Rubrivivax gelatinosus IL144: one gene and its partners. The protein of the gene in region 1 binds, or shares a complex with, the protein of each later gene. Links are inferred from orthologs where the notes say so. Each region holds a gene or a part of one and is shown in the gene's direction. Other genes may lie near its edges.

Region 1 (6,439 bases):
TGGCCGAAGCCGCACGCGTGCTCGTGCCCGGCGGCCTGCTCTATGTCTCCGAGCCGGTCTACGACGGGGGCCTGAACGACATCGTGCGCCTGTACAACGACGAGGGCACGGTGCGCGCGGCGGCGCAGGCGGCGCTGGACGCGGCGCTGGCGAACGGCCCCTGGACCGAGATCGTGCGCCACCGCTTCGCGCAGCCGGTGCGCTTCGCCGACTTCGCCGAGTTCCAGCGGCGCATGATGCAGTCGAGCTTCGCCACCTACACGCTGAACGACGCGCTCGTCGAGCGTGTGCGTGCGGCCTTCATGCCGCACTGCGGCGCGGACGGCGCGGCCTTCGAACGCCCGCTGCTGGTCCGGCTGCTGCGCCGCGAGGCGGCGTGAGCGACGCCTCCGGGCGCCGCGCCGGCGCGTGGCTGGTCGCGCTGCAGTTCCTGCTGCTGGCCGCACTGGCCGGCTCGGCGCTCCCGCACTGGAACCGTGCCGCCGTCCCGGCGCTGGCGATCGCACTGGCGACGCTGGCCCTCGCCGTCGGCCTGGCCGCGGTGAAGGCCAACCGGCCCGGCAACTTCAACATCCACCCTGAACCGCGCGCCGGCGGCCGCCTCGTCGAACACGGCATCTACGCCTGGATCCGGCATCCGATGTACAGCGCGCTGCTGCTGCTCGCGCTGGCGGCGATCGCCGTCGCGCCGACGCTGCCGACGCTGGTCTCGGCCGCGGCGCTGGCCGCGGTGCTGTGGGCCAAGTCCTCGCTGGAAGAGCGCTGGATGTCCGAGCGGCACCCCGGTTACGCCGCCTACCGTGCACGCACGAAGCGTTTCGTGCCCGGGCTGCTGTGAGTCAGCCCGGATCGGCGAACAGCGTGCGCCAGTCGCGCGTCTCGGGCAGCACGTAGACCACCGAGTGGCCGCGGCCGAGCTGCGCCAGCACCACCTTCTCGAAGAAGCCCGGCTCGACGACGACGCAGCCGGCCGAGATGCGGTTGTCCGCGGGCGTCGGCGACGCCAGGCGCTGCGGCCGCCGTTCGGACGCCGGTGCCGGGCGCAGGCGGTGGATGGCGAAGGCCGTGTCGTAATCGACCCACACCACCGTCTCGCCGCGCAGGTTGCGGCCGGGTTCGGCCTCGAAACGCCCGGCCGGCGTCGTGCGTTCGCCCGGCGGCAGATGCGCGGCACGTTCGCCGACACCGGGCACGGAATCGTCGCCACGCGCCAGCCCGAGCAGCACCGGCGCCTCGGCGACGAGCCGGCCCTCGGCATCGAAGACGCTGAGCTTGGCCGCGCCCTTGTCGACCACGGCCCAGGGCCGGCCGCCGGCGTCCTGCGTCGCACGCACGTGCCCCACCAGCGCCTCGGCTGCCGATCGCGGCGTCTCGGCGGCAGCCGCCGCGCCCATCACCAGCGCGCAGGCCCATGCCGCCACTGCCTTCATCGGGTGCTCCGTCCCGGCCCGCGGGAGTGGAGCCGACGCCCACGATGCTAGGCAGCGGCCGGACGGCCGAAACGGGCAACAGGCGGGCGAAGCGGGCGCTGTTCGCGCCCCGGGATCAGCGGTTTCCGGCCTGCTGGCGCTTGGCCAGCAGCGCGCGGCGCACGCAGTCCTCGATGGTGCGCACCTCGACCGGCTTCACCAGGTACTCGAAGGCGCCCAGGCTCATCGCCTTCAGCACGTCCATCGTCAGCGTGTCGGCGGTGAGGATGGTGATGCGCAGCCGCCGCTCGGCGATCTCCTCGCTGAGCCGGCGCACGACCTCCAGCCCGGAGATGTCGGGCAGGTGCATGTCCAGCAGCACGAAGTCGGGCCGGCATTCCTGCACCATGCGCACGCCGTCGAGGCCGGTCGCCGCACGCATCAGCCGGATGCCCGGATGGCGTGCGAGGATGCCCTCGACGACGGCGTAGTTCATCTCCACGTCCTCGATGTAGAGAACGGTTCCCTGGAGCTCTTCCAGCGGGGGGGCGGCAGGTGGGATCGAGGGCATGCGAAAAAACGCGACGGGAAACCGCTCCGACGCGCAGCGGGCAAGCATAGTGCTTGTAGCCGACCCTGCAACGCCCGAGGCGGGGTGACGTGGTCGGCTATGCACCGACCATGTGCGGAAACCGGGGGTACGCGAAAGCCAATCCCGGTATAAGGGCGACCGGCGCGCGGGCCGCGTTCTGCGGCGCGGGCGGAGGATATCGGAGTTTGGATGGAAACAATCGACAGCGACATCGTGATCGTCGGCGGCGGCGGAGCCGGCCTGCGCGCGGCGATCGCCGCCCAGGAGGCGGATCCGAAACTCAAGGTCGCCCTGGTGTCCAAGGTGGTGCCGATGCGCAGCCACACGGTGGCCGCCGAAGGCGGCTCGGCCGGCGTCATCCGTGACGACGACTCGCTGGACAACCATTTCGACGACACCGTCTCCGGCGGCGACTGGCTCTGCGACCAGGACGTCGTGCGCTTCTTCGTCGAGCGCTGCACCGAGGAGATGGTCCGCCTGGAGCACTGGGGATGCCCCTGGAGCCGCAAGGACGACGGCAGCATCAACGTGCGCTTCTTCGGCGGCATGAAGGTGCAGCGCACGTGGTTCGCCGCCGACAAGACCGGCTTCCACATGTTGCACACGCTGTTCCAGACCTCGCTGAAGTACCCGGGAATCCAGCGTTTCGACGAGTTCTTCGTCGCCGAGCTGCTGGTCGAGGACGGCCGCGTGCAAGGCGTGCTGGCGATCGAGATCGCCACCGGCAAGTTCTTCCTGCTGCGCGCCAAGGCCGTGATCCTGGCCACCGGCGGCGCCGGGCGCGTCTACAGCCAGAACACCAACGCCGGCATCGTCACCGGCGACGGCATGGGCCTGGCCTACCGCCACGGCGTCGCGCTGCGCGACATGGAGTTCGTGCAGTACCACCCGACCGCCCTGCCCGGCAGCGGCATCCTGATCACCGAAGGCTGCCGCGGCGAAGGCGCGATCCTGACCAACAAGGACGGCCACCGCTACCTGCAGGACTACGGACTCGGGCCGCTGGACCCGTGGCCGCGCCCGAAGGCGATGGAGCTGGGGCCGCGCGACCGCCTGTCGCAGGCCTTCTGGCACGAGGAACGCAAGGGCAACACGCTGACGACTCGCCACGGCAGCGCCGTCAACCTCGACCTGCGCCACCTCGGCGCGAAGAAGATCCACGAGCGCCTGCCGCTGATCACCGAGGTCGCCAAGACCTTCGCCGGCATCGACCCGGTGCACGACCCGATCCCGGTGCGCCCGGCGGTGCACTACACGATGGGCGGCATCGCCACCAACGGCCGCACCGAGACCTCGCTGCCCGGCCTCTACGCCGCCGGCGAGTGCTCCAGCGTCGGCATCCACGGCGCCAACCGGCTGGGCTCGAACTCGCTGTCGGAGATCGTCGTCTTCGGCCGCGTCGCCGGCGAAGCGGCGGCGCAGTACGTGCGCTCGGCCGGCGCGACGTCTGCGGCGTCGCTGGAGCGCCAGGCCCAGGCCGCGGTCACGCGCCTGGAGGCGCTGCACCAGCACGAGCGCGGCGAACGTGTCGCCGTGCTGCGCGAGGCGCTGGGCGAGTGCATGGAGAAGAACGTCGGCATCTACCGCGAGGAGTCCGGCCTGGCCGAAGCCTGCTCGACGCTGGCCGAGCTGCGCGCGCGCTGGCGTGCCGGCGTCAAGCTCGACGACCGCAGCCGCGCCTTCAACACCGAGTGGCTGTCGGCGATCGAGCTCGGCTCGATGCTCGAAGTGGCCGAGGCGATGGCGCACTCGGCGCGCGAGCGCAAGGAGTCGCGCGGCGCCCACCAGCGCCTGGACGGCTACACCGAACGCGACGACGAACGTTTCCTCGTGCACACGCTGGCCGAACGCCGCGGCGACGAGGCTCCGGCGATCTCGCACCGCCCCGTCGTCATCACCACCTCGGCGCCGCGCGCACGCAGCTACGGCGGCGCCGGCACCAAGGCCATCCTGACCTGAGCCCCATGACGGACACGACCCCGACGCCCGCGACCGGGCGCACGATCGAGATCGAATGCCTGCGCTTCAATCCCGAAACGGACAGCGCACCGCGCTTCCAGAGCTGGCAGGTGCCGTTCGACGACGACACCTCGGTGCTGCAGGGCCTGCAGTACATCAAGGACCACTTCGACGGCAGCCTGACCTTCCGCTGGTCCTGCCGCATGGCGATCTGCGGCAGCTGCGGCAAGATGATCAACGGCGTGCCGCAGCTGTCCTGCCACGCCTTCCTGCGCGACTACTGGCCGAACAAGGTGCGTGTCGAGCCGCTGGCCAACTTCGCCATCGTGCGCGATCTGGTCGTCGACCAGAACGAGTTTCTCGACAAGCTGGAGTCGGTCAAGCCCTGGATCCAGCCCTGCGAGAACCGCAGCGTCGCCGACGGCCCGAGCCGGCAGACGCCGGCGCAGCTGGACCAGTACTACCAGTTCTCGCAGTGCATCAACTGCCTGCTGTGTTACGCCGCCTGCCCGCAGGTGGGGCTCAAGCCCGAGTTCATCGGCCCGGCCGCGCTGGCGCTGATGCACCGCTACAACGCCGACTCGCGCGACCGCGGCTGGGAGGCGCGTGCCGACGTCGCCAACGCCGAGGAAGGTGTCTGGGGCTGCACGCTGGTGGGCTACTGCTCCGAGGTCTGCCCCAAGGGCGTGGACCCGGCGCACGCGATCAACCAGAACAAGGTGAACAGCACGATGGACTACTTCGGCGTGCGCAAGCTGCTCGCGCCCAAGGGAGGCGCGCGATGAGCCGCTACAAGCCGACGCTGAAGACCTACCAGCGCCCGATGGCCGGCTGGTGGACGAAGAACCCGTTCTACGTGCTCTACATGATCCGCGAAGGCAGCGCGGTGCTGCTCGCGGCCTACGCGCTGGTGCTGCTCGTCGGCCTGGCGCGGCTGGCGCAGGGCGAGGCCGAGTACGAGGCCTGGCGCGCGGCGCTGGCCTCGCCGCTGGCGATCGTCTTCCATCTCGTCGCCGCGGCGCTGGTGGCTTATCACAGCTTCACCTGGTTCGGCGTCATGCCGAAGACCGCGCCCAAGCTGCCCTTCCCGCCGCGGCTGGTGACGGTCGGCGGCTGGATCGCCGCGCTCGTCGTCTCGATCGGCCTCGTCGCCGTCGTCGCGGGGGTGACGCGATGAAACGTTCGCACGAACCGATCTTCTGGTCGCTCTTCGGCGCCGGCGGCATGCTGTCGGCGCTGATCGGCCCGGCGCTGATCCTGATCACCGGCGTGCTGGCGCCGCTGGCCATCGTGCTGTCGCCCGACGCGCTGAGCTACGCCCACGTGCACGCCTTCGTGCTGCACCCGCTGGGCAAGCTGGCGGTGCTGGCGGTGATCGCGCTGTTCCTGTTCCACGGCTGCCACCGCATGCTGCACAGCCTGCACGATCTCGGCGTGCACGCCGGGCACGGCGCGGCGGTGTTCTTCTACGGCTTCGCCACCGTGGGCAGCCTGGTCTGCGCGGCGCTGCTGTTCGCGATCGGCTTCTGACCTGCCTTCAGGCGCGCCGGCGGACGGGCGGCGGCGCGCCAGGACTTCGTCGACCGCCCGCGCGGGAGCCTCGATGGAGTTTCGTCCGATCCGGTCCATCCTGATCGCCAACCGGTCCGAGATCGCGATCCGCGTGATGCGCGCGGCCAGCGAGATGCGCATGCGCACGGTGGCGATCTATTCGCAGCAGGACCGCCAGGCGCTGCACCGCTTCAAGGCCGACGAGAGCTATCTCGTCGGCGAAGGCAAGAAGCCGCTGGAGGCCTACCTCGACGGCGACGACATCCTGCGCATCGCGCGCCGCGCCGGCGTCGACGCCATCCACCCCGGCTACGGCTTCCTGTCGGAGAACCCCGAGTTCGCCGAACGCGTGATCGCCGCCGGCCTGCGCTGGATCGGGCCTTCGCCCGAGGTGATGCGCGTGCTGGGCAACAAGGTCGCCGCGCGCCACGCCGCGGTGGCCGCCGGCGTGCCGGTGATGCCGGCGACGCCGCCGCTGCCGCGCGAGGTCGACGAATGCCGCCGCCTGGCCGAGCAGATCGGCTTCCCGGTGATGCTGAAGGCCAGCTGGGGCGGCGGTGGCCGCGGCATGCGCGTCGTCGAAAGCGCGGCCGAGCTGCCGGCGGCGCTGGAGTCGGCGCGGCGCGAGGCGCTGGCCGCCTTCGGCAACGACGAGGTCTATTTCGAGAAGCTGATCCGCCGCGCGCGCCACGTCGAGGTCCAGATCCTCGGCGACCGGCACGGCAACCTGGTGCACCTGCACGAGCGCGACTGCACCGTGCAGCGCCGCAACCAGAAGGTCGTCGAGCGCGCCCCGGCGCCCTATCTCGACGGCGCGGCTCGCGCCGAGCTCTGCGACAGCGCGCTGCGGCTGATGCGTTCGGTCGGCTACACGCACGCCGGCACGGTCGAGTTCCTGATGGACGCCGACACCGGCCGCTGCTGGTTC
Region 2 (2,902 bases), 950 kb from region 1 along the record:
CGCTACCTCTGGATGGACGTCTCGCACGCCTACTCCAAGGAGAAGGGCCGTTCCTCGGCCATCGTGACGCTCGCGCTGAGCCTGCCGCTCACCGCGCTGCTGGGCGCCAAGCTGTTCGGCCTGTACTGAGGTCCTCTCCCATGTCCAAGAACTACGGTCCCGAGCGCCTCGTCGTCGGCGCTCACTACGGTGCGCGCGACTGGCTCGCGCAGCGCATCACCGCCGCGGTGATCGCCGTCTTCACCTTCGTGCTGCTGGTTCAGCTGCTCGCGCCGGGCCCGCTCGGCTACGACCGCTGGGCCGGCATCTTCTCGGCGCAATGGATGAAGGTGCTGACCTTCGTCGTCATCGTGTCGCTCGCGTGGCATGCCTGGATCGGCATCCGCGACATCTGGATGGATTACGTCAAGCCCGCAGCCGTCAGGCTGACCCTGCAGGTGCTGTCCATCGTCTGGCTCGTCGGCTGCGCCGGCTGGGCCGTGCAAGTGCTCTGGAGACTCTGACGATGGCCCTCGCCCATCTTCCCAAGCGCAAGTTCGACGTCGTCATCGTCGGTGCCGGCGGTTCCGGCATGCGCGCCTCGCTGCAACTGGCCCGCGCGGGCCTCAACGTCGCCGTCCTGTCCAAGGTCTTCCCGACGCGTTCGCACACCGTCGCGGCCCAGGGCGGCATCGGCGCCAGCCTCGGCAACATGTCCGAGGACAACTGGCACTTCCACTTCTACGACACCGTCAAGGGCTCCGACTGGCTCGGCGACCAGGACGCGATCGAGTTCATGTGCCGCGAGGCGCCGAAGGTCGTCTACGAGCTCGAGCACTTCGGCATGCCGTTCGACCGCAACCCGGACGGCACGATCTACCAGCGTCCGTTCGGCGGCCACACCGCGAACTACGGCGAGAAGCCGGTGCAGCGCGCCTGCGCCGCGGCCGACCGCACCGGCCACGCGATGCTGCACACGCTGTACCAGCAGAACGTCAAGGCGCGCACCAACTTCTTCGTCGAGTGGATGGCGCTGGACCTGATCCGCGACAGCGAAGGCGACGTGCTCGGCGTCACCGCGCTGGAGATGGAGACCGGCGAGGTGCACGTGCTGCAGGCCAAGTGCACGCTGTTCGCGACCGGCGGTGCCGGCCGCATCTACGCGGCGAGCACCAACGCCTTCATCAACACCGGCGACGGCCTGGGCATGGCCGCGCGCGCGGGTGTGCCGCTGCAGGACATGGAGTTCTGGCAGTTCCACCCGACCGGCGTGCACAACGCCGGCGTGCTGCTGACCGAAGGCTGCCGCGGTGAAGGCGCGATCCTGCGCAACGCCAACGGCGAGCGTTTCATGGAGCGCTACGCGCCGACGCTGAAGGACCTCGCGCCGCGCGACTTCGTCTCGCGCTGCATGGACCAGGAGATCAAGGAAGGCCGGGGCTGCGGTCCAAACAAGGACTACATCAACCTCGACATGACCCACCTGGGCGGCGAGACCATCCTCAAGCGCCTGCCCTCGGTCTACGAGATCGGCCACAACTTCGCCAACGTCGACATCACGAAGGAACCGATCCCCGTGGTGCCGACCATCCACTACCAGATGGGTGGCATCCCGACCAACATCCACGGCCAGGTCGTGGTGCCCAAGGACGGCACGCCCAACGCGGTGGTCAACGGCTTCTACGCGGTGGGCGAGTGCTCCTGCGTCAGCGTGCACGGCGCCAACCGCCTGGGCACGAACTCGCTGCTGGACCTGCTGGTCTTCGGCCGCGCCGCCGGCAACCACATCGTCGCCAGCGCGCTGGCGAGCCGCAACCACAAGGATCTGCCGGCCGACGCCGCCGACCGCTCGCTCGAGCGCCTGGCGCGCCTGGAGGCCTCGACCTCGGGCGAGTACGCCCAGGACGTCGCCAACGACATCCGCAAGTCGATGCAGCAGCACGCCGGCGTGTTCCGCACGCAGGCCGTGATGGACGAAGGCGTGGTGCAGATCGCCGCGATCGCCGAACGCGTCAAGCACATCGGCCTGAAGGACAAGAGCAAGGTGTTCAACACCGCGCGCATCGAGGCGCTGGAGGTGGACAACCTGATCGAGGCCGCGCAGGCGACGATCGTCTCGGCCGCCGCCCGCCACGAGAGCCGCGGCGCGCACACCGTCAACGACTACGGCGACACCCCGCAACACCCGAACGGCCGCAACGACGAGGAGTGGCTCAAGCACACGCTGTGGTTCAGCGAAGGCAACCGGCTCGACTACAAGCCGGTGAACCTCAAGCCGCTGAGCGTCGACAGCGTTCCGCCCAAGGTCCGTTCGTTCTAAGGCACAGGTTTCTCCCATGACGCTCCGTACGTTCCAGATCTACCGCTACGACCCGGACAAGGACGCCAAGCCCTACATGCAGACGCTGCAGGTGGAGCTCGACGGCAGCGAACGCATGCTGCTGGACGCGCTGCTCAAGCTGAAGGCGGTCGACCCGTCGCTCAGCTTCCGCCGCAGCTGCCGCGAAGGCGTGTGCGGGTCCGACGCGATGAACATCAACGGCAAGAACGGCCTCGCGTGCCTGACCAACATGCGCACGCTGCCGGGCACCGTCGTGCTGCGCCCGCTGCCGGGCCTGCCCGTGATCCGCGACCTGATCGTGGACATGACGAACTTCTTCAAGCAGTACCACTCGATCAAGCCGTACCTGATCAACGACGAGCGCCCGCCCGAGACCGAGCGGCTGCAGTCGCCCGAGGAGCGCGAGGAGCTCAACGGCCTGTACGAGTGCATCCTGTGCGCCAGCTGCTCGACGGCCTGCCCGAGCTTCTGGTGGAACCCGGACAAGTTCGTCGGCCCGGCCGGCCTGCTGCAGGCCTACCGCTTCATCGCCGACAGCCGCGACCAGGCGACGAGCGAGCGCCTCGACAACCTCGAGGACCC
Region 3 (2,722 bases), 950 kb from region 1 along the record:
TCGTCGCCACGCATGCCGAGGAGCGCGTGCAGTACCGCTTCCTGCGCCTGCGCCCCGACGACGGCGGCGCCGGCAGCCTGCAGCGCCGGCTGCTGGACTGCCGCCGCATGCGCGCGCCGCTGGACGTCGCGCGTTCGCTGGAGCTCAAATCCGGCGAAACCGCGGTCCAGCTTCGCCGCCTGCTGCTGGCCGATGGCCGCCCGGTCGTGCTCGACGACATCTGGCTGCCCGGCACGCCGTTCAAGGGATTGAGCATCGAACGCCTGCAAGGCTGGCGCGGGCCGATGTACCGTCTGTTCGAAACCGAGTTCGGGGTCCGGATGATCCGGGCCGAAGAGAAGATCCGCGCCGTCGGCGCGGCAGAGGAGGAGGCCGAGGCGCTGGCGGTGCCCCTGGGCGCTCCGCTGCTGTCGGTCGAGCGTTTGTCGTTCACCTATGGAGACCGGCCCGTCGAACTGCGGCGCGGGCTTTACAACACGTCTTCCCACCACTACCGCAACGAGCTTTCCTGAACCGCCCAGTTCCGTGTAAGCCTGCCGCGCTGGAATTAGACTCTTTGCGTTGCCGCAAAGCAGCGACGCCGGTGCGAACGAACAGGACAACCCCCATGGCAAGTACCCAACGCCCGGTCTATCGCAACATCCACATCACGCAGCTCGCCAGCTACCGGCTGCCTCTCGCCGGTTTCGTGTCGATCCTGCACCGCATCAGCGGTGCGCTGATGTTCTTGTTGCTGCCCTTCGTCATCTGGCTGTTCGACAACAGCCTCACTTCCGAGATCTCGTTCGACACCTTCACCTCGGCCTTCGTCGCCGGTGTCTGGTTCGTTCCCGCCTTCCTGGTCAAGCTGGTCGTGCTGGCCTTGATCTGGGCCTATCTGCACCACCTCATCGCCGGCATCCGCTACCTCTGGATGGACGTCTCGCACGCCTACTCCAAGGAGAAGGGCCGTTCCTCGGCCATCGTGACGCTCGCGCTGAGCCTGCCGCTCACCGCGCTGCTGGGCGCCAAGCTGTTCGGCCTGTACTGAGGTCCTCTCCCATGTCCAAGAACTACGGTCCCGAGCGCCTCGTCGTCGGCGCTCACTACGGTGCGCGCGACTGGCTCGCGCAGCGCATCACCGCCGCGGTGATCGCCGTCTTCACCTTCGTGCTGCTGGTTCAGCTGCTCGCGCCGGGCCCGCTCGGCTACGACCGCTGGGCCGGCATCTTCTCGGCGCAATGGATGAAGGTGCTGACCTTCGTCGTCATCGTGTCGCTCGCGTGGCATGCCTGGATCGGCATCCGCGACATCTGGATGGATTACGTCAAGCCCGCAGCCGTCAGGCTGACCCTGCAGGTGCTGTCCATCGTCTGGCTCGTCGGCTGCGCCGGCTGGGCCGTGCAAGTGCTCTGGAGACTCTGACGATGGCCCTCGCCCATCTTCCCAAGCGCAAGTTCGACGTCGTCATCGTCGGTGCCGGCGGTTCCGGCATGCGCGCCTCGCTGCAACTGGCCCGCGCGGGCCTCAACGTCGCCGTCCTGTCCAAGGTCTTCCCGACGCGTTCGCACACCGTCGCGGCCCAGGGCGGCATCGGCGCCAGCCTCGGCAACATGTCCGAGGACAACTGGCACTTCCACTTCTACGACACCGTCAAGGGCTCCGACTGGCTCGGCGACCAGGACGCGATCGAGTTCATGTGCCGCGAGGCGCCGAAGGTCGTCTACGAGCTCGAGCACTTCGGCATGCCGTTCGACCGCAACCCGGACGGCACGATCTACCAGCGTCCGTTCGGCGGCCACACCGCGAACTACGGCGAGAAGCCGGTGCAGCGCGCCTGCGCCGCGGCCGACCGCACCGGCCACGCGATGCTGCACACGCTGTACCAGCAGAACGTCAAGGCGCGCACCAACTTCTTCGTCGAGTGGATGGCGCTGGACCTGATCCGCGACAGCGAAGGCGACGTGCTCGGCGTCACCGCGCTGGAGATGGAGACCGGCGAGGTGCACGTGCTGCAGGCCAAGTGCACGCTGTTCGCGACCGGCGGTGCCGGCCGCATCTACGCGGCGAGCACCAACGCCTTCATCAACACCGGCGACGGCCTGGGCATGGCCGCGCGCGCGGGTGTGCCGCTGCAGGACATGGAGTTCTGGCAGTTCCACCCGACCGGCGTGCACAACGCCGGCGTGCTGCTGACCGAAGGCTGCCGCGGTGAAGGCGCGATCCTGCGCAACGCCAACGGCGAGCGTTTCATGGAGCGCTACGCGCCGACGCTGAAGGACCTCGCGCCGCGCGACTTCGTCTCGCGCTGCATGGACCAGGAGATCAAGGAAGGCCGGGGCTGCGGTCCAAACAAGGACTACATCAACCTCGACATGACCCACCTGGGCGGCGAGACCATCCTCAAGCGCCTGCCCTCGGTCTACGAGATCGGCCACAACTTCGCCAACGTCGACATCACGAAGGAACCGATCCCCGTGGTGCCGACCATCCACTACCAGATGGGTGGCATCCCGACCAACATCCACGGCCAGGTCGTGGTGCCCAAGGACGGCACGCCCAACGCGGTGGTCAACGGCTTCTACGCGGTGGGCGAGTGCTCCTGCGTCAGCGTGCACGGCGCCAACCGCCTGGGCACGAACTCGCTGCTGGACCTGCTGGTCTTCGGCCGCGCCGCCGGCAACCACATCGTCGCCAGCGCGCTGGCGAGCCGCAACCACAAGGATCTGCCGGCCGACGCCGC
Region 4 (6,227 bases), 950 kb from region 1 along the record:
ATGACCCACCTGGGCGGCGAGACCATCCTCAAGCGCCTGCCCTCGGTCTACGAGATCGGCCACAACTTCGCCAACGTCGACATCACGAAGGAACCGATCCCCGTGGTGCCGACCATCCACTACCAGATGGGTGGCATCCCGACCAACATCCACGGCCAGGTCGTGGTGCCCAAGGACGGCACGCCCAACGCGGTGGTCAACGGCTTCTACGCGGTGGGCGAGTGCTCCTGCGTCAGCGTGCACGGCGCCAACCGCCTGGGCACGAACTCGCTGCTGGACCTGCTGGTCTTCGGCCGCGCCGCCGGCAACCACATCGTCGCCAGCGCGCTGGCGAGCCGCAACCACAAGGATCTGCCGGCCGACGCCGCCGACCGCTCGCTCGAGCGCCTGGCGCGCCTGGAGGCCTCGACCTCGGGCGAGTACGCCCAGGACGTCGCCAACGACATCCGCAAGTCGATGCAGCAGCACGCCGGCGTGTTCCGCACGCAGGCCGTGATGGACGAAGGCGTGGTGCAGATCGCCGCGATCGCCGAACGCGTCAAGCACATCGGCCTGAAGGACAAGAGCAAGGTGTTCAACACCGCGCGCATCGAGGCGCTGGAGGTGGACAACCTGATCGAGGCCGCGCAGGCGACGATCGTCTCGGCCGCCGCCCGCCACGAGAGCCGCGGCGCGCACACCGTCAACGACTACGGCGACACCCCGCAACACCCGAACGGCCGCAACGACGAGGAGTGGCTCAAGCACACGCTGTGGTTCAGCGAAGGCAACCGGCTCGACTACAAGCCGGTGAACCTCAAGCCGCTGAGCGTCGACAGCGTTCCGCCCAAGGTCCGTTCGTTCTAAGGCACAGGTTTCTCCCATGACGCTCCGTACGTTCCAGATCTACCGCTACGACCCGGACAAGGACGCCAAGCCCTACATGCAGACGCTGCAGGTGGAGCTCGACGGCAGCGAACGCATGCTGCTGGACGCGCTGCTCAAGCTGAAGGCGGTCGACCCGTCGCTCAGCTTCCGCCGCAGCTGCCGCGAAGGCGTGTGCGGGTCCGACGCGATGAACATCAACGGCAAGAACGGCCTCGCGTGCCTGACCAACATGCGCACGCTGCCGGGCACCGTCGTGCTGCGCCCGCTGCCGGGCCTGCCCGTGATCCGCGACCTGATCGTGGACATGACGAACTTCTTCAAGCAGTACCACTCGATCAAGCCGTACCTGATCAACGACGAGCGCCCGCCCGAGACCGAGCGGCTGCAGTCGCCCGAGGAGCGCGAGGAGCTCAACGGCCTGTACGAGTGCATCCTGTGCGCCAGCTGCTCGACGGCCTGCCCGAGCTTCTGGTGGAACCCGGACAAGTTCGTCGGCCCGGCCGGCCTGCTGCAGGCCTACCGCTTCATCGCCGACAGCCGCGACCAGGCGACGAGCGAGCGCCTCGACAACCTCGAGGACCCGTATCGCCTGTACCGCTGCCACACGATCATGAACTGCGTCGACGTCTGCCCGAAGGGGCTGAACCCGACGAAGGCGATTGCCAAGATCAAAGAAATGATGGTTCGCCGCGCCATCTGAGACAAGAAAAGCGACTACGGCTCATGGACGAACGTCTGGACCCTACCGATCTCGGCCGGCTGCGCTGGCGCTGCCGCCGAGGCCTGCTGGAAAACGACCTCTTCGTCGAACGTTTCTTCCGTGATCACGAGGCGACGATCACGAAGCGGCAGGCCCAGGGGCTGATGGCCCTGATGGACCTGCCGGACAACGATCTGCTTGACCTGCTGCTCGGCCGTCGAGAGCTGCAGGGCGAGCTGGATCGCCCTGAAGTGCACGAGGTGCTGGCGCAGATGCGTCGGCCCACCCTCCCTGCTTCCGCCTGAGCTCAAGAAAGGCCTCGACATGACCCCCTCCGGCGTGAAAGCCACCCTGTCGTTCTCGGACGGCAGCCCGAGCATGGATCTGCCCATCTACAAGGGCAGCATCGGCCCGGATGTCATCGACATCCGCAAGCTCTACGGCCAGACCGGCAAGTTCACCTATGACCCGGGCTTCCTCAGCACGGCGTCTTGCCAGTCGACGATCACCTACATCGACGGTGACAAGGGGGAGCTGCTGTACCGCGGCTATCCGATCGAGCAGCTCGCGACGCAGTGCGACTTCCTGGACACCTGCTACCTGCTGCTCTACGGCGAGCTGCCGAACGCGCAGCAGCAGCAGGACTTCCACAAGCTCGTGTCCGAGCACACGATGGTGCACGAGCAGATGCAGTTCTTCCTGCGCGGCTTCCGTCGTGACGCCCACCCGATGGCGGTCATGACCGGCCTGGTCGGGGCGCTGTCGGCCTTCTATCACGACAGCACCGACATCAACGATCCGCGCCACCGCGAGATCGCGGCGATCCGCCTGATCGCCAAGATGCCGACGCTGGTCGCGATGGCCTACAAGTACGGCGAGGGCCAGCCCTACGTCTACCCGCGCAACAAGCTCTCGTACGCCGGGAACTTCATGCGCATGATGTTCGCGACCCCGTGCGAGGACTACGAGCCCAACGAGGTGCTGGTGCGCGCGATGGACCGCATCTTCATCCTCCACGCCGACCACGAGCAGAACGCCTCGACCTCGACGGTGCGCCTGTGCGGCAGCTCGGGCACCAACCCGTTCGCGGCCATCGCCGCCGGCGTGGCCTGCCTGTGGGGCCCGGCGCACGGCGGCGCCAACGAGGCCGCGCTGAACATGCTGGAGGACATCCAGCGCAACGGCGGCGTCGAGAAGATCGGCGAGTTCATCAAGCAGGTGAAGGACAAGAACTCCTCCGTCAAGCTGATGGGCTTCGGCCACCGGGTCTACAAGAACTACGACCCGCGCGCCAAGCTGATGCGTGAGACCTGCCACGAGGTGCTGGGCGCGCTGGGCCTGGAGAACGACCCGCTGTTCAAGCTGGCGATGTCGCTCGAGAAGATCGCGCTGGAAGACGAGTACTTCGTCGCCCGCAAGCTCTACCCGAACGTCGACTTCTACTCGGGCATAGTGCAGCGCGCGATCGGCATCCCGGTGTCGCTGTTCACCGCCATCTTCGCGCTGGCGCGCACGGTGGGCTGGATCGCCCAGCTCAACGAGATGATCGGCGACCCCGAGTACAAGATCGGCCGTCCGCGCCAGCTCTTCGTCGGCTCGCAGCGCCGCGACGTGCCGCCGCTCGACAAGCGCTGACCCGCAGACGATGAGCTGGCTGGCGCGGCTGTTCGCGCCGCGGCGCCGCGAGGCGCCGCGAGCGGCGGATCTGCCTTCAGCGCCGGCCGCTCCGTCGGCTTCCACGCCGCCGGCTCCGGCGGCGTTTTCCATTCCGCTGGCCTGCTGGCTGCTTGCGGCCGACGCGCCGTCCGGTGCCGGGCCGTCGGCGGACGAGGCCGCCGCGCTCGCGCGCATCGACGCCGTGCTCGCGCAGCCCGGTTTGCCCGAGGACCTGCTGCCGCGTGCCGCGGCGCTGGTGCCTCAGTTGCTGGCGATGCTGCGCCAGGGCGACGAACTGCCGGTCGCGGCGATGGCCCAGCGTGTGGCCCGCGACGCGGTGCTGAGCGCCGAGGTGCTCAAGCTCGCCGGCAGCGCCTACTACCGTGGCCGCGGCGAGGCGTCCGATCTGCAGCAGTCGATCTCGCTGATCGGCGTGCAGGGCCTGCACACCGTCATCGCGCGCGTCGTGCTCAAGCCGATCTACGACCAGGCGCCCGGGCCCTGGAGCCGCGCCGCCGGCGCGCGCTTGTGGACCCACGCCGAGGCGCTGGCCGCCGAATGCGCGCTGCGTGCCGAGGCGGTGCCGGTGTTCGACGCCTACCTCACCGGCCTGCTGCACGACAGCGGCTGGACCGCGACGCTGAACCTGCTCGACCGCTCCGGCGTCGAGTTCGCCGCGCCGAGCGAGGCCTTCGCGACCGCGCTCGAACGCCGCGCCTACCGGCTTTTCGGCCGCGCCGCGAGGCGCTGGGCGATCACGCCGTCCTTCGCCGAACTGGGCGCCGACACGCTGCGCCACCCGCTGGGCACCAGCCCGCATCCGCTGGCCGTGGTGCTGCGCGAGGCGATGCCGGCCGCGCTCGAACGCGTGCGCGCCGAGGCGGGCTGAAAACGGCGAGGCCCGGACTCGCCGGGCCTCGTGCTGGAGCGTGGAGGGCGCCGCTCAGATCAGCTTCTGCAGCAGCCGCCCCATCTCGGACGGGTTGCGCGTGATCGTGAAGCCGCACTCCTCCATGATCGCCAGCTTGGCGTCCGCCGTGTCGGCGCCGCCGGAGATCAGCGCGCCGGCGTGACCCATGCGCTTGCCCGCCGGCGCGGTGACGCCGGCGATGAAGCCGACCACCGGCTTCTTCATGTGCTCCTTGCACCAGCGCGCCGCGTCGGCTTCGTCGGGGCCGCCGATCTCGCCGATCATGATCACCGCGTCGGTGTCCGGGTCCTCGTTGAACAGCCGCATCACGTCGATGTGCTTGAGCCCGTTGATCGGGTCGCCGCCGATGCCCACCGCGCTGCTCTGGCCGATGCCCAGTTCGGAGAGCTGCGCCACGGCTTCATAGGTCAGCGTGCCCGAGCGGCTGACGACACCGATGCGGCCCTTCTTGTGGATGTGGCCCGGCATGATGCCGATCTTGATCTCCTCGGGCGTGATCGTGCCCGGGCAGTTCGGCCCCAGCAGCAGCGTCTTCTTGCCGCCGGCGGCCTCCTTGGCCTTCATCTTGTTGCGCACTTCCAGCATGTCCTTGATGGGGATGCCTTCGGTGATGCAGATCGCCAGGTCCAGCTCGGCTTCGACGGCTTCCCAGATGGCGGCCGCGGCCCCGGCCGGCGGCACGTAGATGACGCTGACGGTGGCACCGGTCTGCGCCGCCGCTTCCTTGACGCTGGCGTAGATCGGGATGCCCTCGAAGTCCTCGCCGGCCTTCTTCGGGTTCACGCCGGCGACGAAGCAGTTCTGGCCGTTGGCGTAGTCGCGGCACATGCGGGTGTGGAACTGGCCCGTCTTGCCGGTGATGCCCTGCGTGATGACGCGGGTGTCCTTGTTGATCAGGATGCTCATGCGGGTGCTCTCGGCGAGTTACTTGACGGCGGCGACGATGGCGGTGGCCGCTTCGGCCATCGTGTCGGCGCTGATGATCGGCAGGCCGCTGTCGGCCAGCATCTTCTTGCCCAGGTCCTCGTTGGTGCCCTTCATGCGCACCACCAGCGGCACCTGCAGGTTCACCGCCTTGCACGCGGCGATGACGCCTTCGGCGATGGTGTCGCACTTCATGATGCCGCCGAAGATGTTGACGAGGATGCCTTTCACCTCGGGGTTCTTCAGCATGATCTTGAAGGCCTCGGTGACCTTCTCGGCGCTCGCGCCGCCGCCGACGTCGAGGAAGTTCGCCGGCTCGCCGCCGAAGAGCTTGATGGTGTCCATCGTCGCCATCGCCAGCCCTGCGCCGTTGACCAGGCAGCCGATGTTGCCGTCCAGGCTGATGTAGCTGAGGTCGAACTTGCTGGCCTCGACCTCGGCCGGGTCCTCTTCGTCGAGGTCGCGCCAGGCGACGATCTCGGGGTGGCGGAACAGCGCGTTGGCGTCGAAGTTGAACTTCGCGTCCAGCGCCTTGATGCCGCCGTGGCCTTCGAGGATCAGCGGGTTGATCTCGGCGAGGCTGGCGTCGCTGGCCATGTAGCAGGCGTAGAGCTTCTGGAACACGTCCACCGCCTGCGCCTGGCTGGCCTCGGGCACGCCGATGCCCACCGCCAGCTCACGCGCCTGGGCTTCGGTCAGGCCGACCAGCGGGTCGACGAAGACCTTGAGGATCTTCTCCGGCGTGGCGTGCGCCACTTCCTCGATGTCCATGCCGCCTTCGGAGGACGCCATCAGCGCCACCTTCTGCGTCGCGCGGTCGGTGAGCGCGGCGACGTAGTACTCCTTCTGGATGTCGGCGCCTTCTTCGATCAGCAGCCGGCGCACCTTCTGGCCTTCGGGGCCGGTCTGGTGGGTGACGAGCTGCATGCCGAGGATCTGCGAAGCGAGCGTCTCGACTTCGGCGATCGAACGCGCGAGCTTGACGCCGCCGCCCTTGCCGCGGCCGCCGGCGTGGATCTGGGCTTTGACCACCCACACCGAGCCGCCGAGCTTCTGCGCCGCCTCCAGCGCCTCCTGCACCGTGAACGCCGCATAGCCTCGCGGCACGGGTACTCCGTGCGCGCGCAGCAGTTCCTTGGCCTGGTATTC
Region 5 (6,452 bases), 950 kb from region 1 along the record:
ATGTCCAGCGGCATCACGCCGGTGGCGGCGCCGAAGGCGACCAGGCCCGAACCCGCCGGGAACGAGATGCCGATCGGGAAACGCGTGTGACTGTCGCCGCCGGTGCCGACGGTGTCGGGCAGCAGCAGGCGGTTGAGCCAGCTGTGGATGACGCCGTCACCCGGGCGAAGCGCGACGCCGCCGCGGCTGGAGATGAACTGCGGCAGCTCGCGGTGCATCTTCACGTCGACCGCCTTCGGGTAGGCGGCGGTGTGGCAGAAGCTCTGCATCACGAGGTCGGCGCTGAAGCCCAGACAGGCCAGGTCCTTCAGCTCGTCGCGCGTCATCGGGCCGGTGGTGTCCTGGCTGCCGACGGTGGTCATGCGCGGCTCGCAGTAGGTGCCCGGGCGGATGCCCTGGCCTTCGGGCAGGCCGCAGGCGCGGCCGACCATCTTCTGCGCCAGCGTGAAGCCGCGGCCGCTGTCCTTCGGCGCGACCGGCAGGCGGAAGGTGGTGGAGGCGCTCAGGCCCAGGAACTCGCGCGCCTTGGCGGTCAGCGAGCGGCCGATGATCAGGTTGATGCGGCCGCCGGCACGCACCTCGTCGAGCAGGACTTCGCTCTTGAGCTGGAACTCGGCGACGGTCTCGCCGTTCTTCAGCAGCTTACCGTCATAGGGCAGGACCTCGATGACGTCGCCCATCTCCAGCTTGGAGACGTCGACCTCGATCGGCAGGCTGCCAGAGTCTTCCTGCGTGTTGAAGAAGATCGGCGCGATCTTGCCGCCCAGCGTGACGCCGCCGAAACGCTTGTTCGGCACGAACGGGATGTCCTGGCCGGTGGCCCAGATGACGCTGTTGGTCGCGCTCTTGCGCGACGAGCCGGTGCCGACGACGTCGCCGACGTAGGCCACGAGGTGGCCCTTGGCCTTGAGCGCGTCGATGAAGGCCATCGGGCCGCGCTTGCCGTCTTCCTCGGGCTTGAAGGCCGCATCCGGGCGCGTGTTCTTCAGCATCGCCAGGTAGTGCAGCGGGATGTCCGGGCGGCTCCAGGCGTCGGGCGCTGGCGACAGGTCGTCGGTGTTGGTCTCGCCGGGCACCTTGAAGACGGTGACGGTGATCGACTTCGGCACCTCGGGGCGGGTGGTGAACCACTCCGCGTCGGCCCAGGACTGGATGACTTCCTTGGCCCGGGCGTTGCCGGCGCGCGCCTTCTCGGCGACGTCGTGAAAGTAGTCGAACATCAGCAGGGTCTTCTTCAGGCCCGCGGCGGCGACGTCGGCGACCTCGGCGTCGTCCAGCAGTTCGATCAGCGGATGCACGTTGTAGCCGCCGACCATCGTGCCCAGCAGCTCGGTGGCCTTGGCCTTGGACACGAGGCCGACCTTCAGGTCGCCGTGCGCGACGGCGGCCAGGAACGAGGCCTTGACCTTGGCGGCGTCGTCGACGCCCGGCGGTACGCGGTGCGTCAGCAGGTCCAGCAGGAAGGCTTCCTCGCCGGCGGGCGGGTTCTGGATCAGCTCGATCAGCGCGGCGGTCTGCGCGGCGTCCAGCGGCAGCGGCGGGATGCCGAGCGCGGCGCGTTCGGCGGCATGTTGGCGATAGGCGGTCAGCACGGGCGTTCTCCTGCGGCAGGGCGGGTTTCGGGGCGGGCCCCCGGCCTCGCCTCCTGTATTTTATGTCTTATATAAGACTTGAGGTGAGGCTCGGGGTGATCGACGGCACGGTTCAGGCGTCGGCGAAGAAGGCGCGGCGCACCTCGGCGGGCAGCTGCGCGCCGTCGCGGGCGGAAGTCTGGTGGGCACGCTCCAGCACCTGCCAGAAGTAGCGGTAGCTGGCGCGGTCGTGCAGCGTGTCGCGGTGGCGGATCGGCGCCCAGCCGGCGGCCTGGGCGGCGAACACGATCTCGATCGCCTGGTCGACCTCGGCGGTGGTCGGCGCGAAGGCGTCGACGATGGGCCGGATCTGCGACGGGTGGATGCTCCACATGCGCGTGTAGCCCAGCCGGCGCGCGGCCTTCTCGGCGGCCGCGGCGATCGCCTTCTCGTCCTTGAACTCGGTGACGACGCAGTGCGAGGGCACCTTGCCCCAGCCGTGGCAGGCGGCGGCGATCTCGAGCTTGGCGCGCAGCACCAGCGGGTGCTCGAACTGGCCCTCGACGCCCATCGCGCTCTGCGGGATCGCGCCGCGGTGCGCCGAGACGAAGTCCATCAGCCCGAAGGACAGCGACTCGACGCGCGGGTGCGCGGCCAGGGCCTGCACCTCGCGCAGCGCACCGTGGGTCTCGACCATCGCGTGCAGCGGGATCGTGCGCGCCAGGCCGTGGCGGCGGGCGGCCTCGTCGACGACGGCGGCGGCGCGTTCGAAGTCGGCCAGGCCGCGCGGCTTGGGGATCATCAGATAGGCCAGTCGAGCGCCGACGCGGCCGACGACGAGCTCGGCCACCTGCTCGAAACGCGGGTGGTCGATGGCCTGCAGCCGGATGCCGACGCGGCCGTAGCGGTTGTCCGGCCCGGCGACCAGCTCGGCCATCAGCTCGGCGTGCTCGAGTTCGCCGCCGACCGGCGCGCCGTCCTCGCCGTCGAGCGTGACGTCGAAGATCGGGCCGAGTTCGGCCTGCAGCGCCAGGCTCTTCCTCATGCGCGCCTCGACGCCGCTGTAGTGGTCGCAGACCGGCAGGGCGGGGGCGACGAGTTCGTCGGGGTCGAACAGCGCCTGGCGGGGGTGGACAAGCTCGGTCATCGCGTCTTCCAGTCGTGGAAACGAAAACGGCGCCCGTTGCCGGGCGCCGTCGATTGTTGGGGGCGCGGCGCGTTCCGCGCAAGCGCCCGCCCGATGCGTCAGAGCAGGTGCTGGACGCCGTCGCGCTCGCCGATCAGTTCGGCCAGCGTCTTGTCGATGCAGGCTTGCGAGAACTCGTCGATCGGCAGGCCTTCGACGATCTTGTATTCGCCGTTGGCGCAGGTGACCGGGAAGCCGAACATGACGTCCTTGGGGATGCCGTATTCGCCGTTGCTGGGCACGCCCATCGTCACCCATTCGCCATTGGTGCCCAGGGCCCAGTCGCGCATGTGGTCGATCGCGGCGTTGGCGGCCGAAGCGGCGGAGGACACGCCGCGTGCGGCGATGATCGCCGCGCCGCGCTTGCCGACGGTCGGCAGGAACACGTCCTGGTTCCAGACCTGGTCGTTGATCGTTTCCTTGACCGAGGCGCCGTCGATGGTCGCGAAGCGGTAGTCGGCGTACATCGTCGGGCTGTGGTTGCCCCAGACGGCCAGTTTCTTGATGGCCGACACCGGCTTGCCGGTCTTGGCGGCGATCTGGCTGGCGGCGCGGTTGTGGTCCAGGCGCAGCATGGCGGTGAAGTTGCCGGGCTTGAGGTCCGGCGCGCTCTTCATCGCGATGTAGGCGTTGGTGTTGGCTGGGTTGCCGACAACCAGCACCTTGACGTCGCGCGAGGCGACGGCGTTCAGCGCCTTGCCCTGGGCGGTGAAGATCTGGGCGTTGGCGGCCAGCAGGTCGGCGCGCTCCATGCCGGGGCCACGCGGACGGGCGCCGACGAGCAGCGCGTAGTCGGTGTCCTTGAAGGCGGTCATCGGGTCGGAATGGGCTTCCATGCCGGCCAGCAGCGGGAAGGCGCAGTCCTCGAGTTCCATCATCACGCCGCGCAGCGCTTCCTGGGCCTTCTCGATCGGCAGTTCGAGGAGCTGGAGGATGACGGGCTGGTCCTTGCCCAGCATCTCGCCCGAGGCGATACGGAACAGCAGGGCGTAACCGATCTGGCCGGCGGCGCCGGTAACGGCCACGCGAACGGGCTTCTTGCTCATGGGGAGGCTCCTCAGGATGGGGTGTTGGTCGAGGCGTTGGACATTTTAGCGACGGCGCTGACACCACTCTTATGTCTTATGTAAGACAATCGAGCCATGCCCGACGCCGCCCCGGTCGCCGAACCCACTCCGTCCTTCAGCCCGTTGTACCAGCAGATCAAGGGTCTGCTCGTGCGCAGCCTCGAGACGGGCGAGTGGAAGCCCGGCGACGCCATCCCCAGCGAGATGGAGCTGGCGGCACGATTCAAAGTCAGCCAGGGCACGGTGCGCAAGGCCATCGACGAGCTGGCCACCGAGAACCTGCTGATCCGCCGCCAGGGCAAGGGCACTTTCGTCGCCACGCATGCCGAGGAGCGCGTGCAGTACCGCTTCCTGCGCCTGCGCCCCGACGACGGCGGCGCCGGCAGCCTGCAGCGCCGGCTGCTGGACTGCCGCCGCATGCGCGCGCCGCTGGACGTCGCGCGTTCGCTGGAGCTCAAATCCGGCGAAACCGCGGTCCAGCTTCGCCGCCTGCTGCTGGCCGATGGCCGCCCGGTCGTGCTCGACGACATCTGGCTGCCCGGCACGCCGTTCAAGGGATTGAGCATCGAACGCCTGCAAGGCTGGCGCGGGCCGATGTACCGTCTGTTCGAAACCGAGTTCGGGGTCCGGATGATCCGGGCCGAAGAGAAGATCCGCGCCGTCGGCGCGGCAGAGGAGGAGGCCGAGGCGCTGGCGGTGCCCCTGGGCGCTCCGCTGCTGTCGGTCGAGCGTTTGTCGTTCACCTATGGAGACCGGCCCGTCGAACTGCGGCGCGGGCTTTACAACACGTCTTCCCACCACTACCGCAACGAGCTTTCCTGAACCGCCCAGTTCCGTGTAAGCCTGCCGCGCTGGAATTAGACTCTTTGCGTTGCCGCAAAGCAGCGACGCCGGTGCGAACGAACAGGACAACCCCCATGGCAAGTACCCAACGCCCGGTCTATCGCAACATCCACATCACGCAGCTCGCCAGCTACCGGCTGCCTCTCGCCGGTTTCGTGTCGATCCTGCACCGCATCAGCGGTGCGCTGATGTTCTTGTTGCTGCCCTTCGTCATCTGGCTGTTCGACAACAGCCTCACTTCCGAGATCTCGTTCGACACCTTCACCTCGGCCTTCGTCGCCGGTGTCTGGTTCGTTCCCGCCTTCCTGGTCAAGCTGGTCGTGCTGGCCTTGATCTGGGCCTATCTGCACCACCTCATCGCCGGCATCCGCTACCTCTGGATGGACGTCTCGCACGCCTACTCCAAGGAGAAGGGCCGTTCCTCGGCCATCGTGACGCTCGCGCTGAGCCTGCCGCTCACCGCGCTGCTGGGCGCCAAGCTGTTCGGCCTGTACTGAGGTCCTCTCCCATGTCCAAGAACTACGGTCCCGAGCGCCTCGTCGTCGGCGCTCACTACGGTGCGCGCGACTGGCTCGCGCAGCGCATCACCGCCGCGGTGATCGCCGTCTTCACCTTCGTGCTGCTGGTTCAGCTGCTCGCGCCGGGCCCGCTCGGCTACGACCGCTGGGCCGGCATCTTCTCGGCGCAATGGATGAAGGTGCTGACCTTCGTCGTCATCGTGTCGCTCGCGTGGCATGCCTGGATCGGCATCCGCGACATCTGGATGGATTACGTCAAGCCCGCAGCCGTCAGGCTGACCCTGCAGGTGCTGTCCATCGTCTGGCTCGTCGGCTGCGCCGGCTGGGCCGTGCAAGTGCTCTGGAGACTCTGACGATGGCCCTCGCCCATCTTCCCAAGCGCAAGTTCGACGTCGTCATCGTCGGTGCCGGCGGTTCCGGCATGCGCGCCTCGCTGCAACTGGCCCGCGCGGGCCTCAACGTCGCCGTCCTGTCCAAGGTCTTCCCGACGCGTTCGCACACCGTCGCGGCCCAGGGCGGCATCGGCGCCAGCCTCGGCAACATGTCCGAGGACAACTGGCACTTCCACTTCTACGACACCGTCAAGGGCTCCGACTGGCTCGGCGACCAGGACGCGATCGAGTTCATGTGCCGCGAGGCGCCGAAGGTCGTCTACGAGCTCGAGCACTTCGGCATGCCGTTCGACCGCAACCCGGACGGCACGATCTACCAGCGTCCGTTCGGCGGCCACACCGCGAACTACGGCGAGAAGCCGGTGCAGCGCGCCTGCGCCGCGGCCGACCGCACCGGCCACGCGATGCTGCACACGCTGTACCAGCAGAACGTCAAGGCGCGCACCAACTTCTTCGTCGAGTGGATGGCGCTGGACCTGATCCGCGACAGCGAAGGCGACGTGCTCGGCGTCACCGCGCTGGAGATGGAGACCGGCGAGGTGCACGTGCTGCAGGCCAAGTGCACGCTGTTCGCGACCGGCGGTGCCGGCCGCATCTACGCGGCGAGCACCAACGCCTTCATCAACACCGGCGACGGCCTGGGCATGGCCGCGCGCGCGGGTGTGCCGCTGCAGGACATGGAGTTCTGGCAGTTCCACCCGACCGGCGTGCACAACGCCGGCGTGCTGCTGACCGAAGGCTGCCGCGGTGAAGGCGCGATCCTGCGCAACGCCAACGGCGAGCGTTTCATGGAGCGCTACGCGCCGACGCTGAAGGACCTCGCGCCGCGCGACTTCGTCTCGCGCTGCATGGACCAGGAGATCAAGGAAGGCCGG

The links.
Region 2: RGE_RS10370 (region 1) and sdhA share a complex: the UniProt entries of both Escherichia coli proteins name them as parts of the enzyme complex. The link is inferred for Rubrivivax gelatinosus IL144 from one-to-one orthologs.
Region 3: RGE_RS10370 (region 1) and sdhD share a complex: the UniProt entries of both Escherichia coli proteins name them as parts of the enzyme complex. The link is inferred for Rubrivivax gelatinosus IL144 from one-to-one orthologs.
Region 4: RGE_RS10370 (region 1) and RGE_RS06010 share a complex: the UniProt entries of both Escherichia coli proteins name them as parts of the enzyme complex. The link is inferred for Rubrivivax gelatinosus IL144 from one-to-one orthologs.
Region 5: RGE_RS10370 (region 1) and sdhC share a complex: the UniProt entries of both Escherichia coli proteins name them as parts of the enzyme complex. The link is inferred for Rubrivivax gelatinosus IL144 from one-to-one orthologs.

Annotation. Positions count from the first base shown.
Region 1 is NC_017075.1:2,223,262-2,229,700, reverse strand. Bases 3,514-6,439 are described here. They hold RGE_RS10370 (hypothetical protein), read left to right. Parts: upstream 3,514-4,741; coding sequence 4,742-5,137; downstream 5,138-6,439. Other genes in these bases: RGE_RS10360 (pyruvate carboxylase), read left to right, coding at 5,564-6,439; frdD (fumarate reductase subunit FrdD), read left to right, coding at 5,134-5,490; RGE_RS10375 (succinate dehydrogenase/fumarate reductase iron-sulfur subunit), read left to right, coding at 3,966-4,745; frdA (fumarate reductase (quinol) flavoprotein subunit), read left to right, coding at 3,514-3,960. In the rest of the region: RGE_RS10400 (class I SAM-dependent methyltransferase), read left to right, coding at 1-380; RGE_RS10395 (methyltransferase family protein), read left to right, coding at 377-838; RGE_RS10390 (L,D-transpeptidase), read right to left, coding at 840-1,430; RGE_RS10385 (response regulator), read right to left, coding at 1,546-1,980; more of frdA, read left to right, coding at 2,191-3,513. UniProt on the Escherichia coli protein: Two distinct, membrane-bound, FAD-containing enzymes are responsible for the catalysis of fumarate and succinate interconversion; fumarate reductase is used in anaerobic growth, and succinate dehydrogenase is used in aerobic growth.
Region 2 is NC_017075.1:1,276,041-1,278,942, forward strand. It holds sdhA (succinate dehydrogenase flavoprotein subunit), read left to right. Parts: upstream 1-505; coding sequence 506-2,299; downstream 2,300-2,902. Other genes in the region: sdhC (succinate dehydrogenase, cytochrome b556 subunit), read left to right, coding at 1-129; sdhD (succinate dehydrogenase, hydrophobic membrane anchor protein), read left to right, coding at 141-503; RGE_RS06010 (succinate dehydrogenase iron-sulfur subunit), read left to right, coding at 2,316-2,902. UniProt on the Escherichia coli protein: Two distinct, membrane-bound, FAD-containing enzymes are responsible for the catalysis of fumarate and succinate interconversion; the fumarate reductase is used in anaerobic growth, and the succinate dehydrogenase is used in aerobic growth.
Region 3 is NC_017075.1:1,275,140-1,277,861, forward strand. It holds sdhD (succinate dehydrogenase, hydrophobic membrane anchor protein), read left to right. Parts: upstream 1-1,041; coding sequence 1,042-1,404; downstream 1,405-2,722. Other genes in the region: RGE_RS05990 (GntR family transcriptional regulator), read left to right, coding at 1-512; sdhC (succinate dehydrogenase, cytochrome b556 subunit), read left to right, coding at 608-1,030; sdhA (succinate dehydrogenase flavoprotein subunit), read left to right, coding at 1,407-2,722. UniProt on the Escherichia coli protein: Membrane-anchoring subunit of succinate dehydrogenase (SDH).
Region 4 is NC_017075.1:1,277,494-1,283,720, forward strand. What follows is about bases 1-2,714. They hold RGE_RS06010 (succinate dehydrogenase iron-sulfur subunit), read left to right. Parts: upstream 1-862; coding sequence 863-1,567; downstream 1,568-2,714. Other genes in these bases: sdhA (succinate dehydrogenase flavoprotein subunit), read left to right, coding at 1-846; RGE_RS06015 (FAD assembly factor SdhE), read left to right, coding at 1,591-1,872; gltA (citrate synthase), read left to right, coding at 1,892-2,714. Also shown: more of gltA, read left to right, coding at 2,715-3,202; RGE_RS06025 (HDOD domain-containing protein), read left to right, coding at 3,213-4,112; sucD (succinate--CoA ligase subunit alpha), read right to left, coding at 4,167-5,060; sucC (ADP-forming succinate--CoA ligase subunit beta), read right to left, coding at 5,079-6,227. UniProt on the Escherichia coli protein: Two distinct, membrane-bound, FAD-containing enzymes are responsible for the catalysis of fumarate and succinate interconversion; the fumarate reductase is used in anaerobic growth, and the succinate dehydrogenase is used in aerobic growth.
Region 5 is NC_017075.1:1,271,006-1,277,457, forward strand. What follows is about bases 3,514-6,452. They hold sdhC (succinate dehydrogenase, cytochrome b556 subunit), read left to right. Parts: upstream 3,514-4,741; coding sequence 4,742-5,164; downstream 5,165-6,452. Other genes in these bases: RGE_RS05985 (malate dehydrogenase), read right to left, coding at 3,514-3,803; RGE_RS05990 (GntR family transcriptional regulator), read left to right, coding at 3,900-4,646; sdhD (succinate dehydrogenase, hydrophobic membrane anchor protein), read left to right, coding at 5,176-5,538; sdhA (succinate dehydrogenase flavoprotein subunit), read left to right, coding at 5,541-6,452. Also shown: acnB (bifunctional aconitate hydratase 2/2-methylisocitrate dehydratase), read right to left, coding at 1-1,592; RGE_RS05980 (HpcH/HpaI aldolase/citrate lyase family protein), read right to left, coding at 1,705-2,718; more of RGE_RS05985, read right to left, coding at 2,817-3,513. UniProt on the Escherichia coli protein: Membrane-anchoring subunit of succinate dehydrogenase (SDH).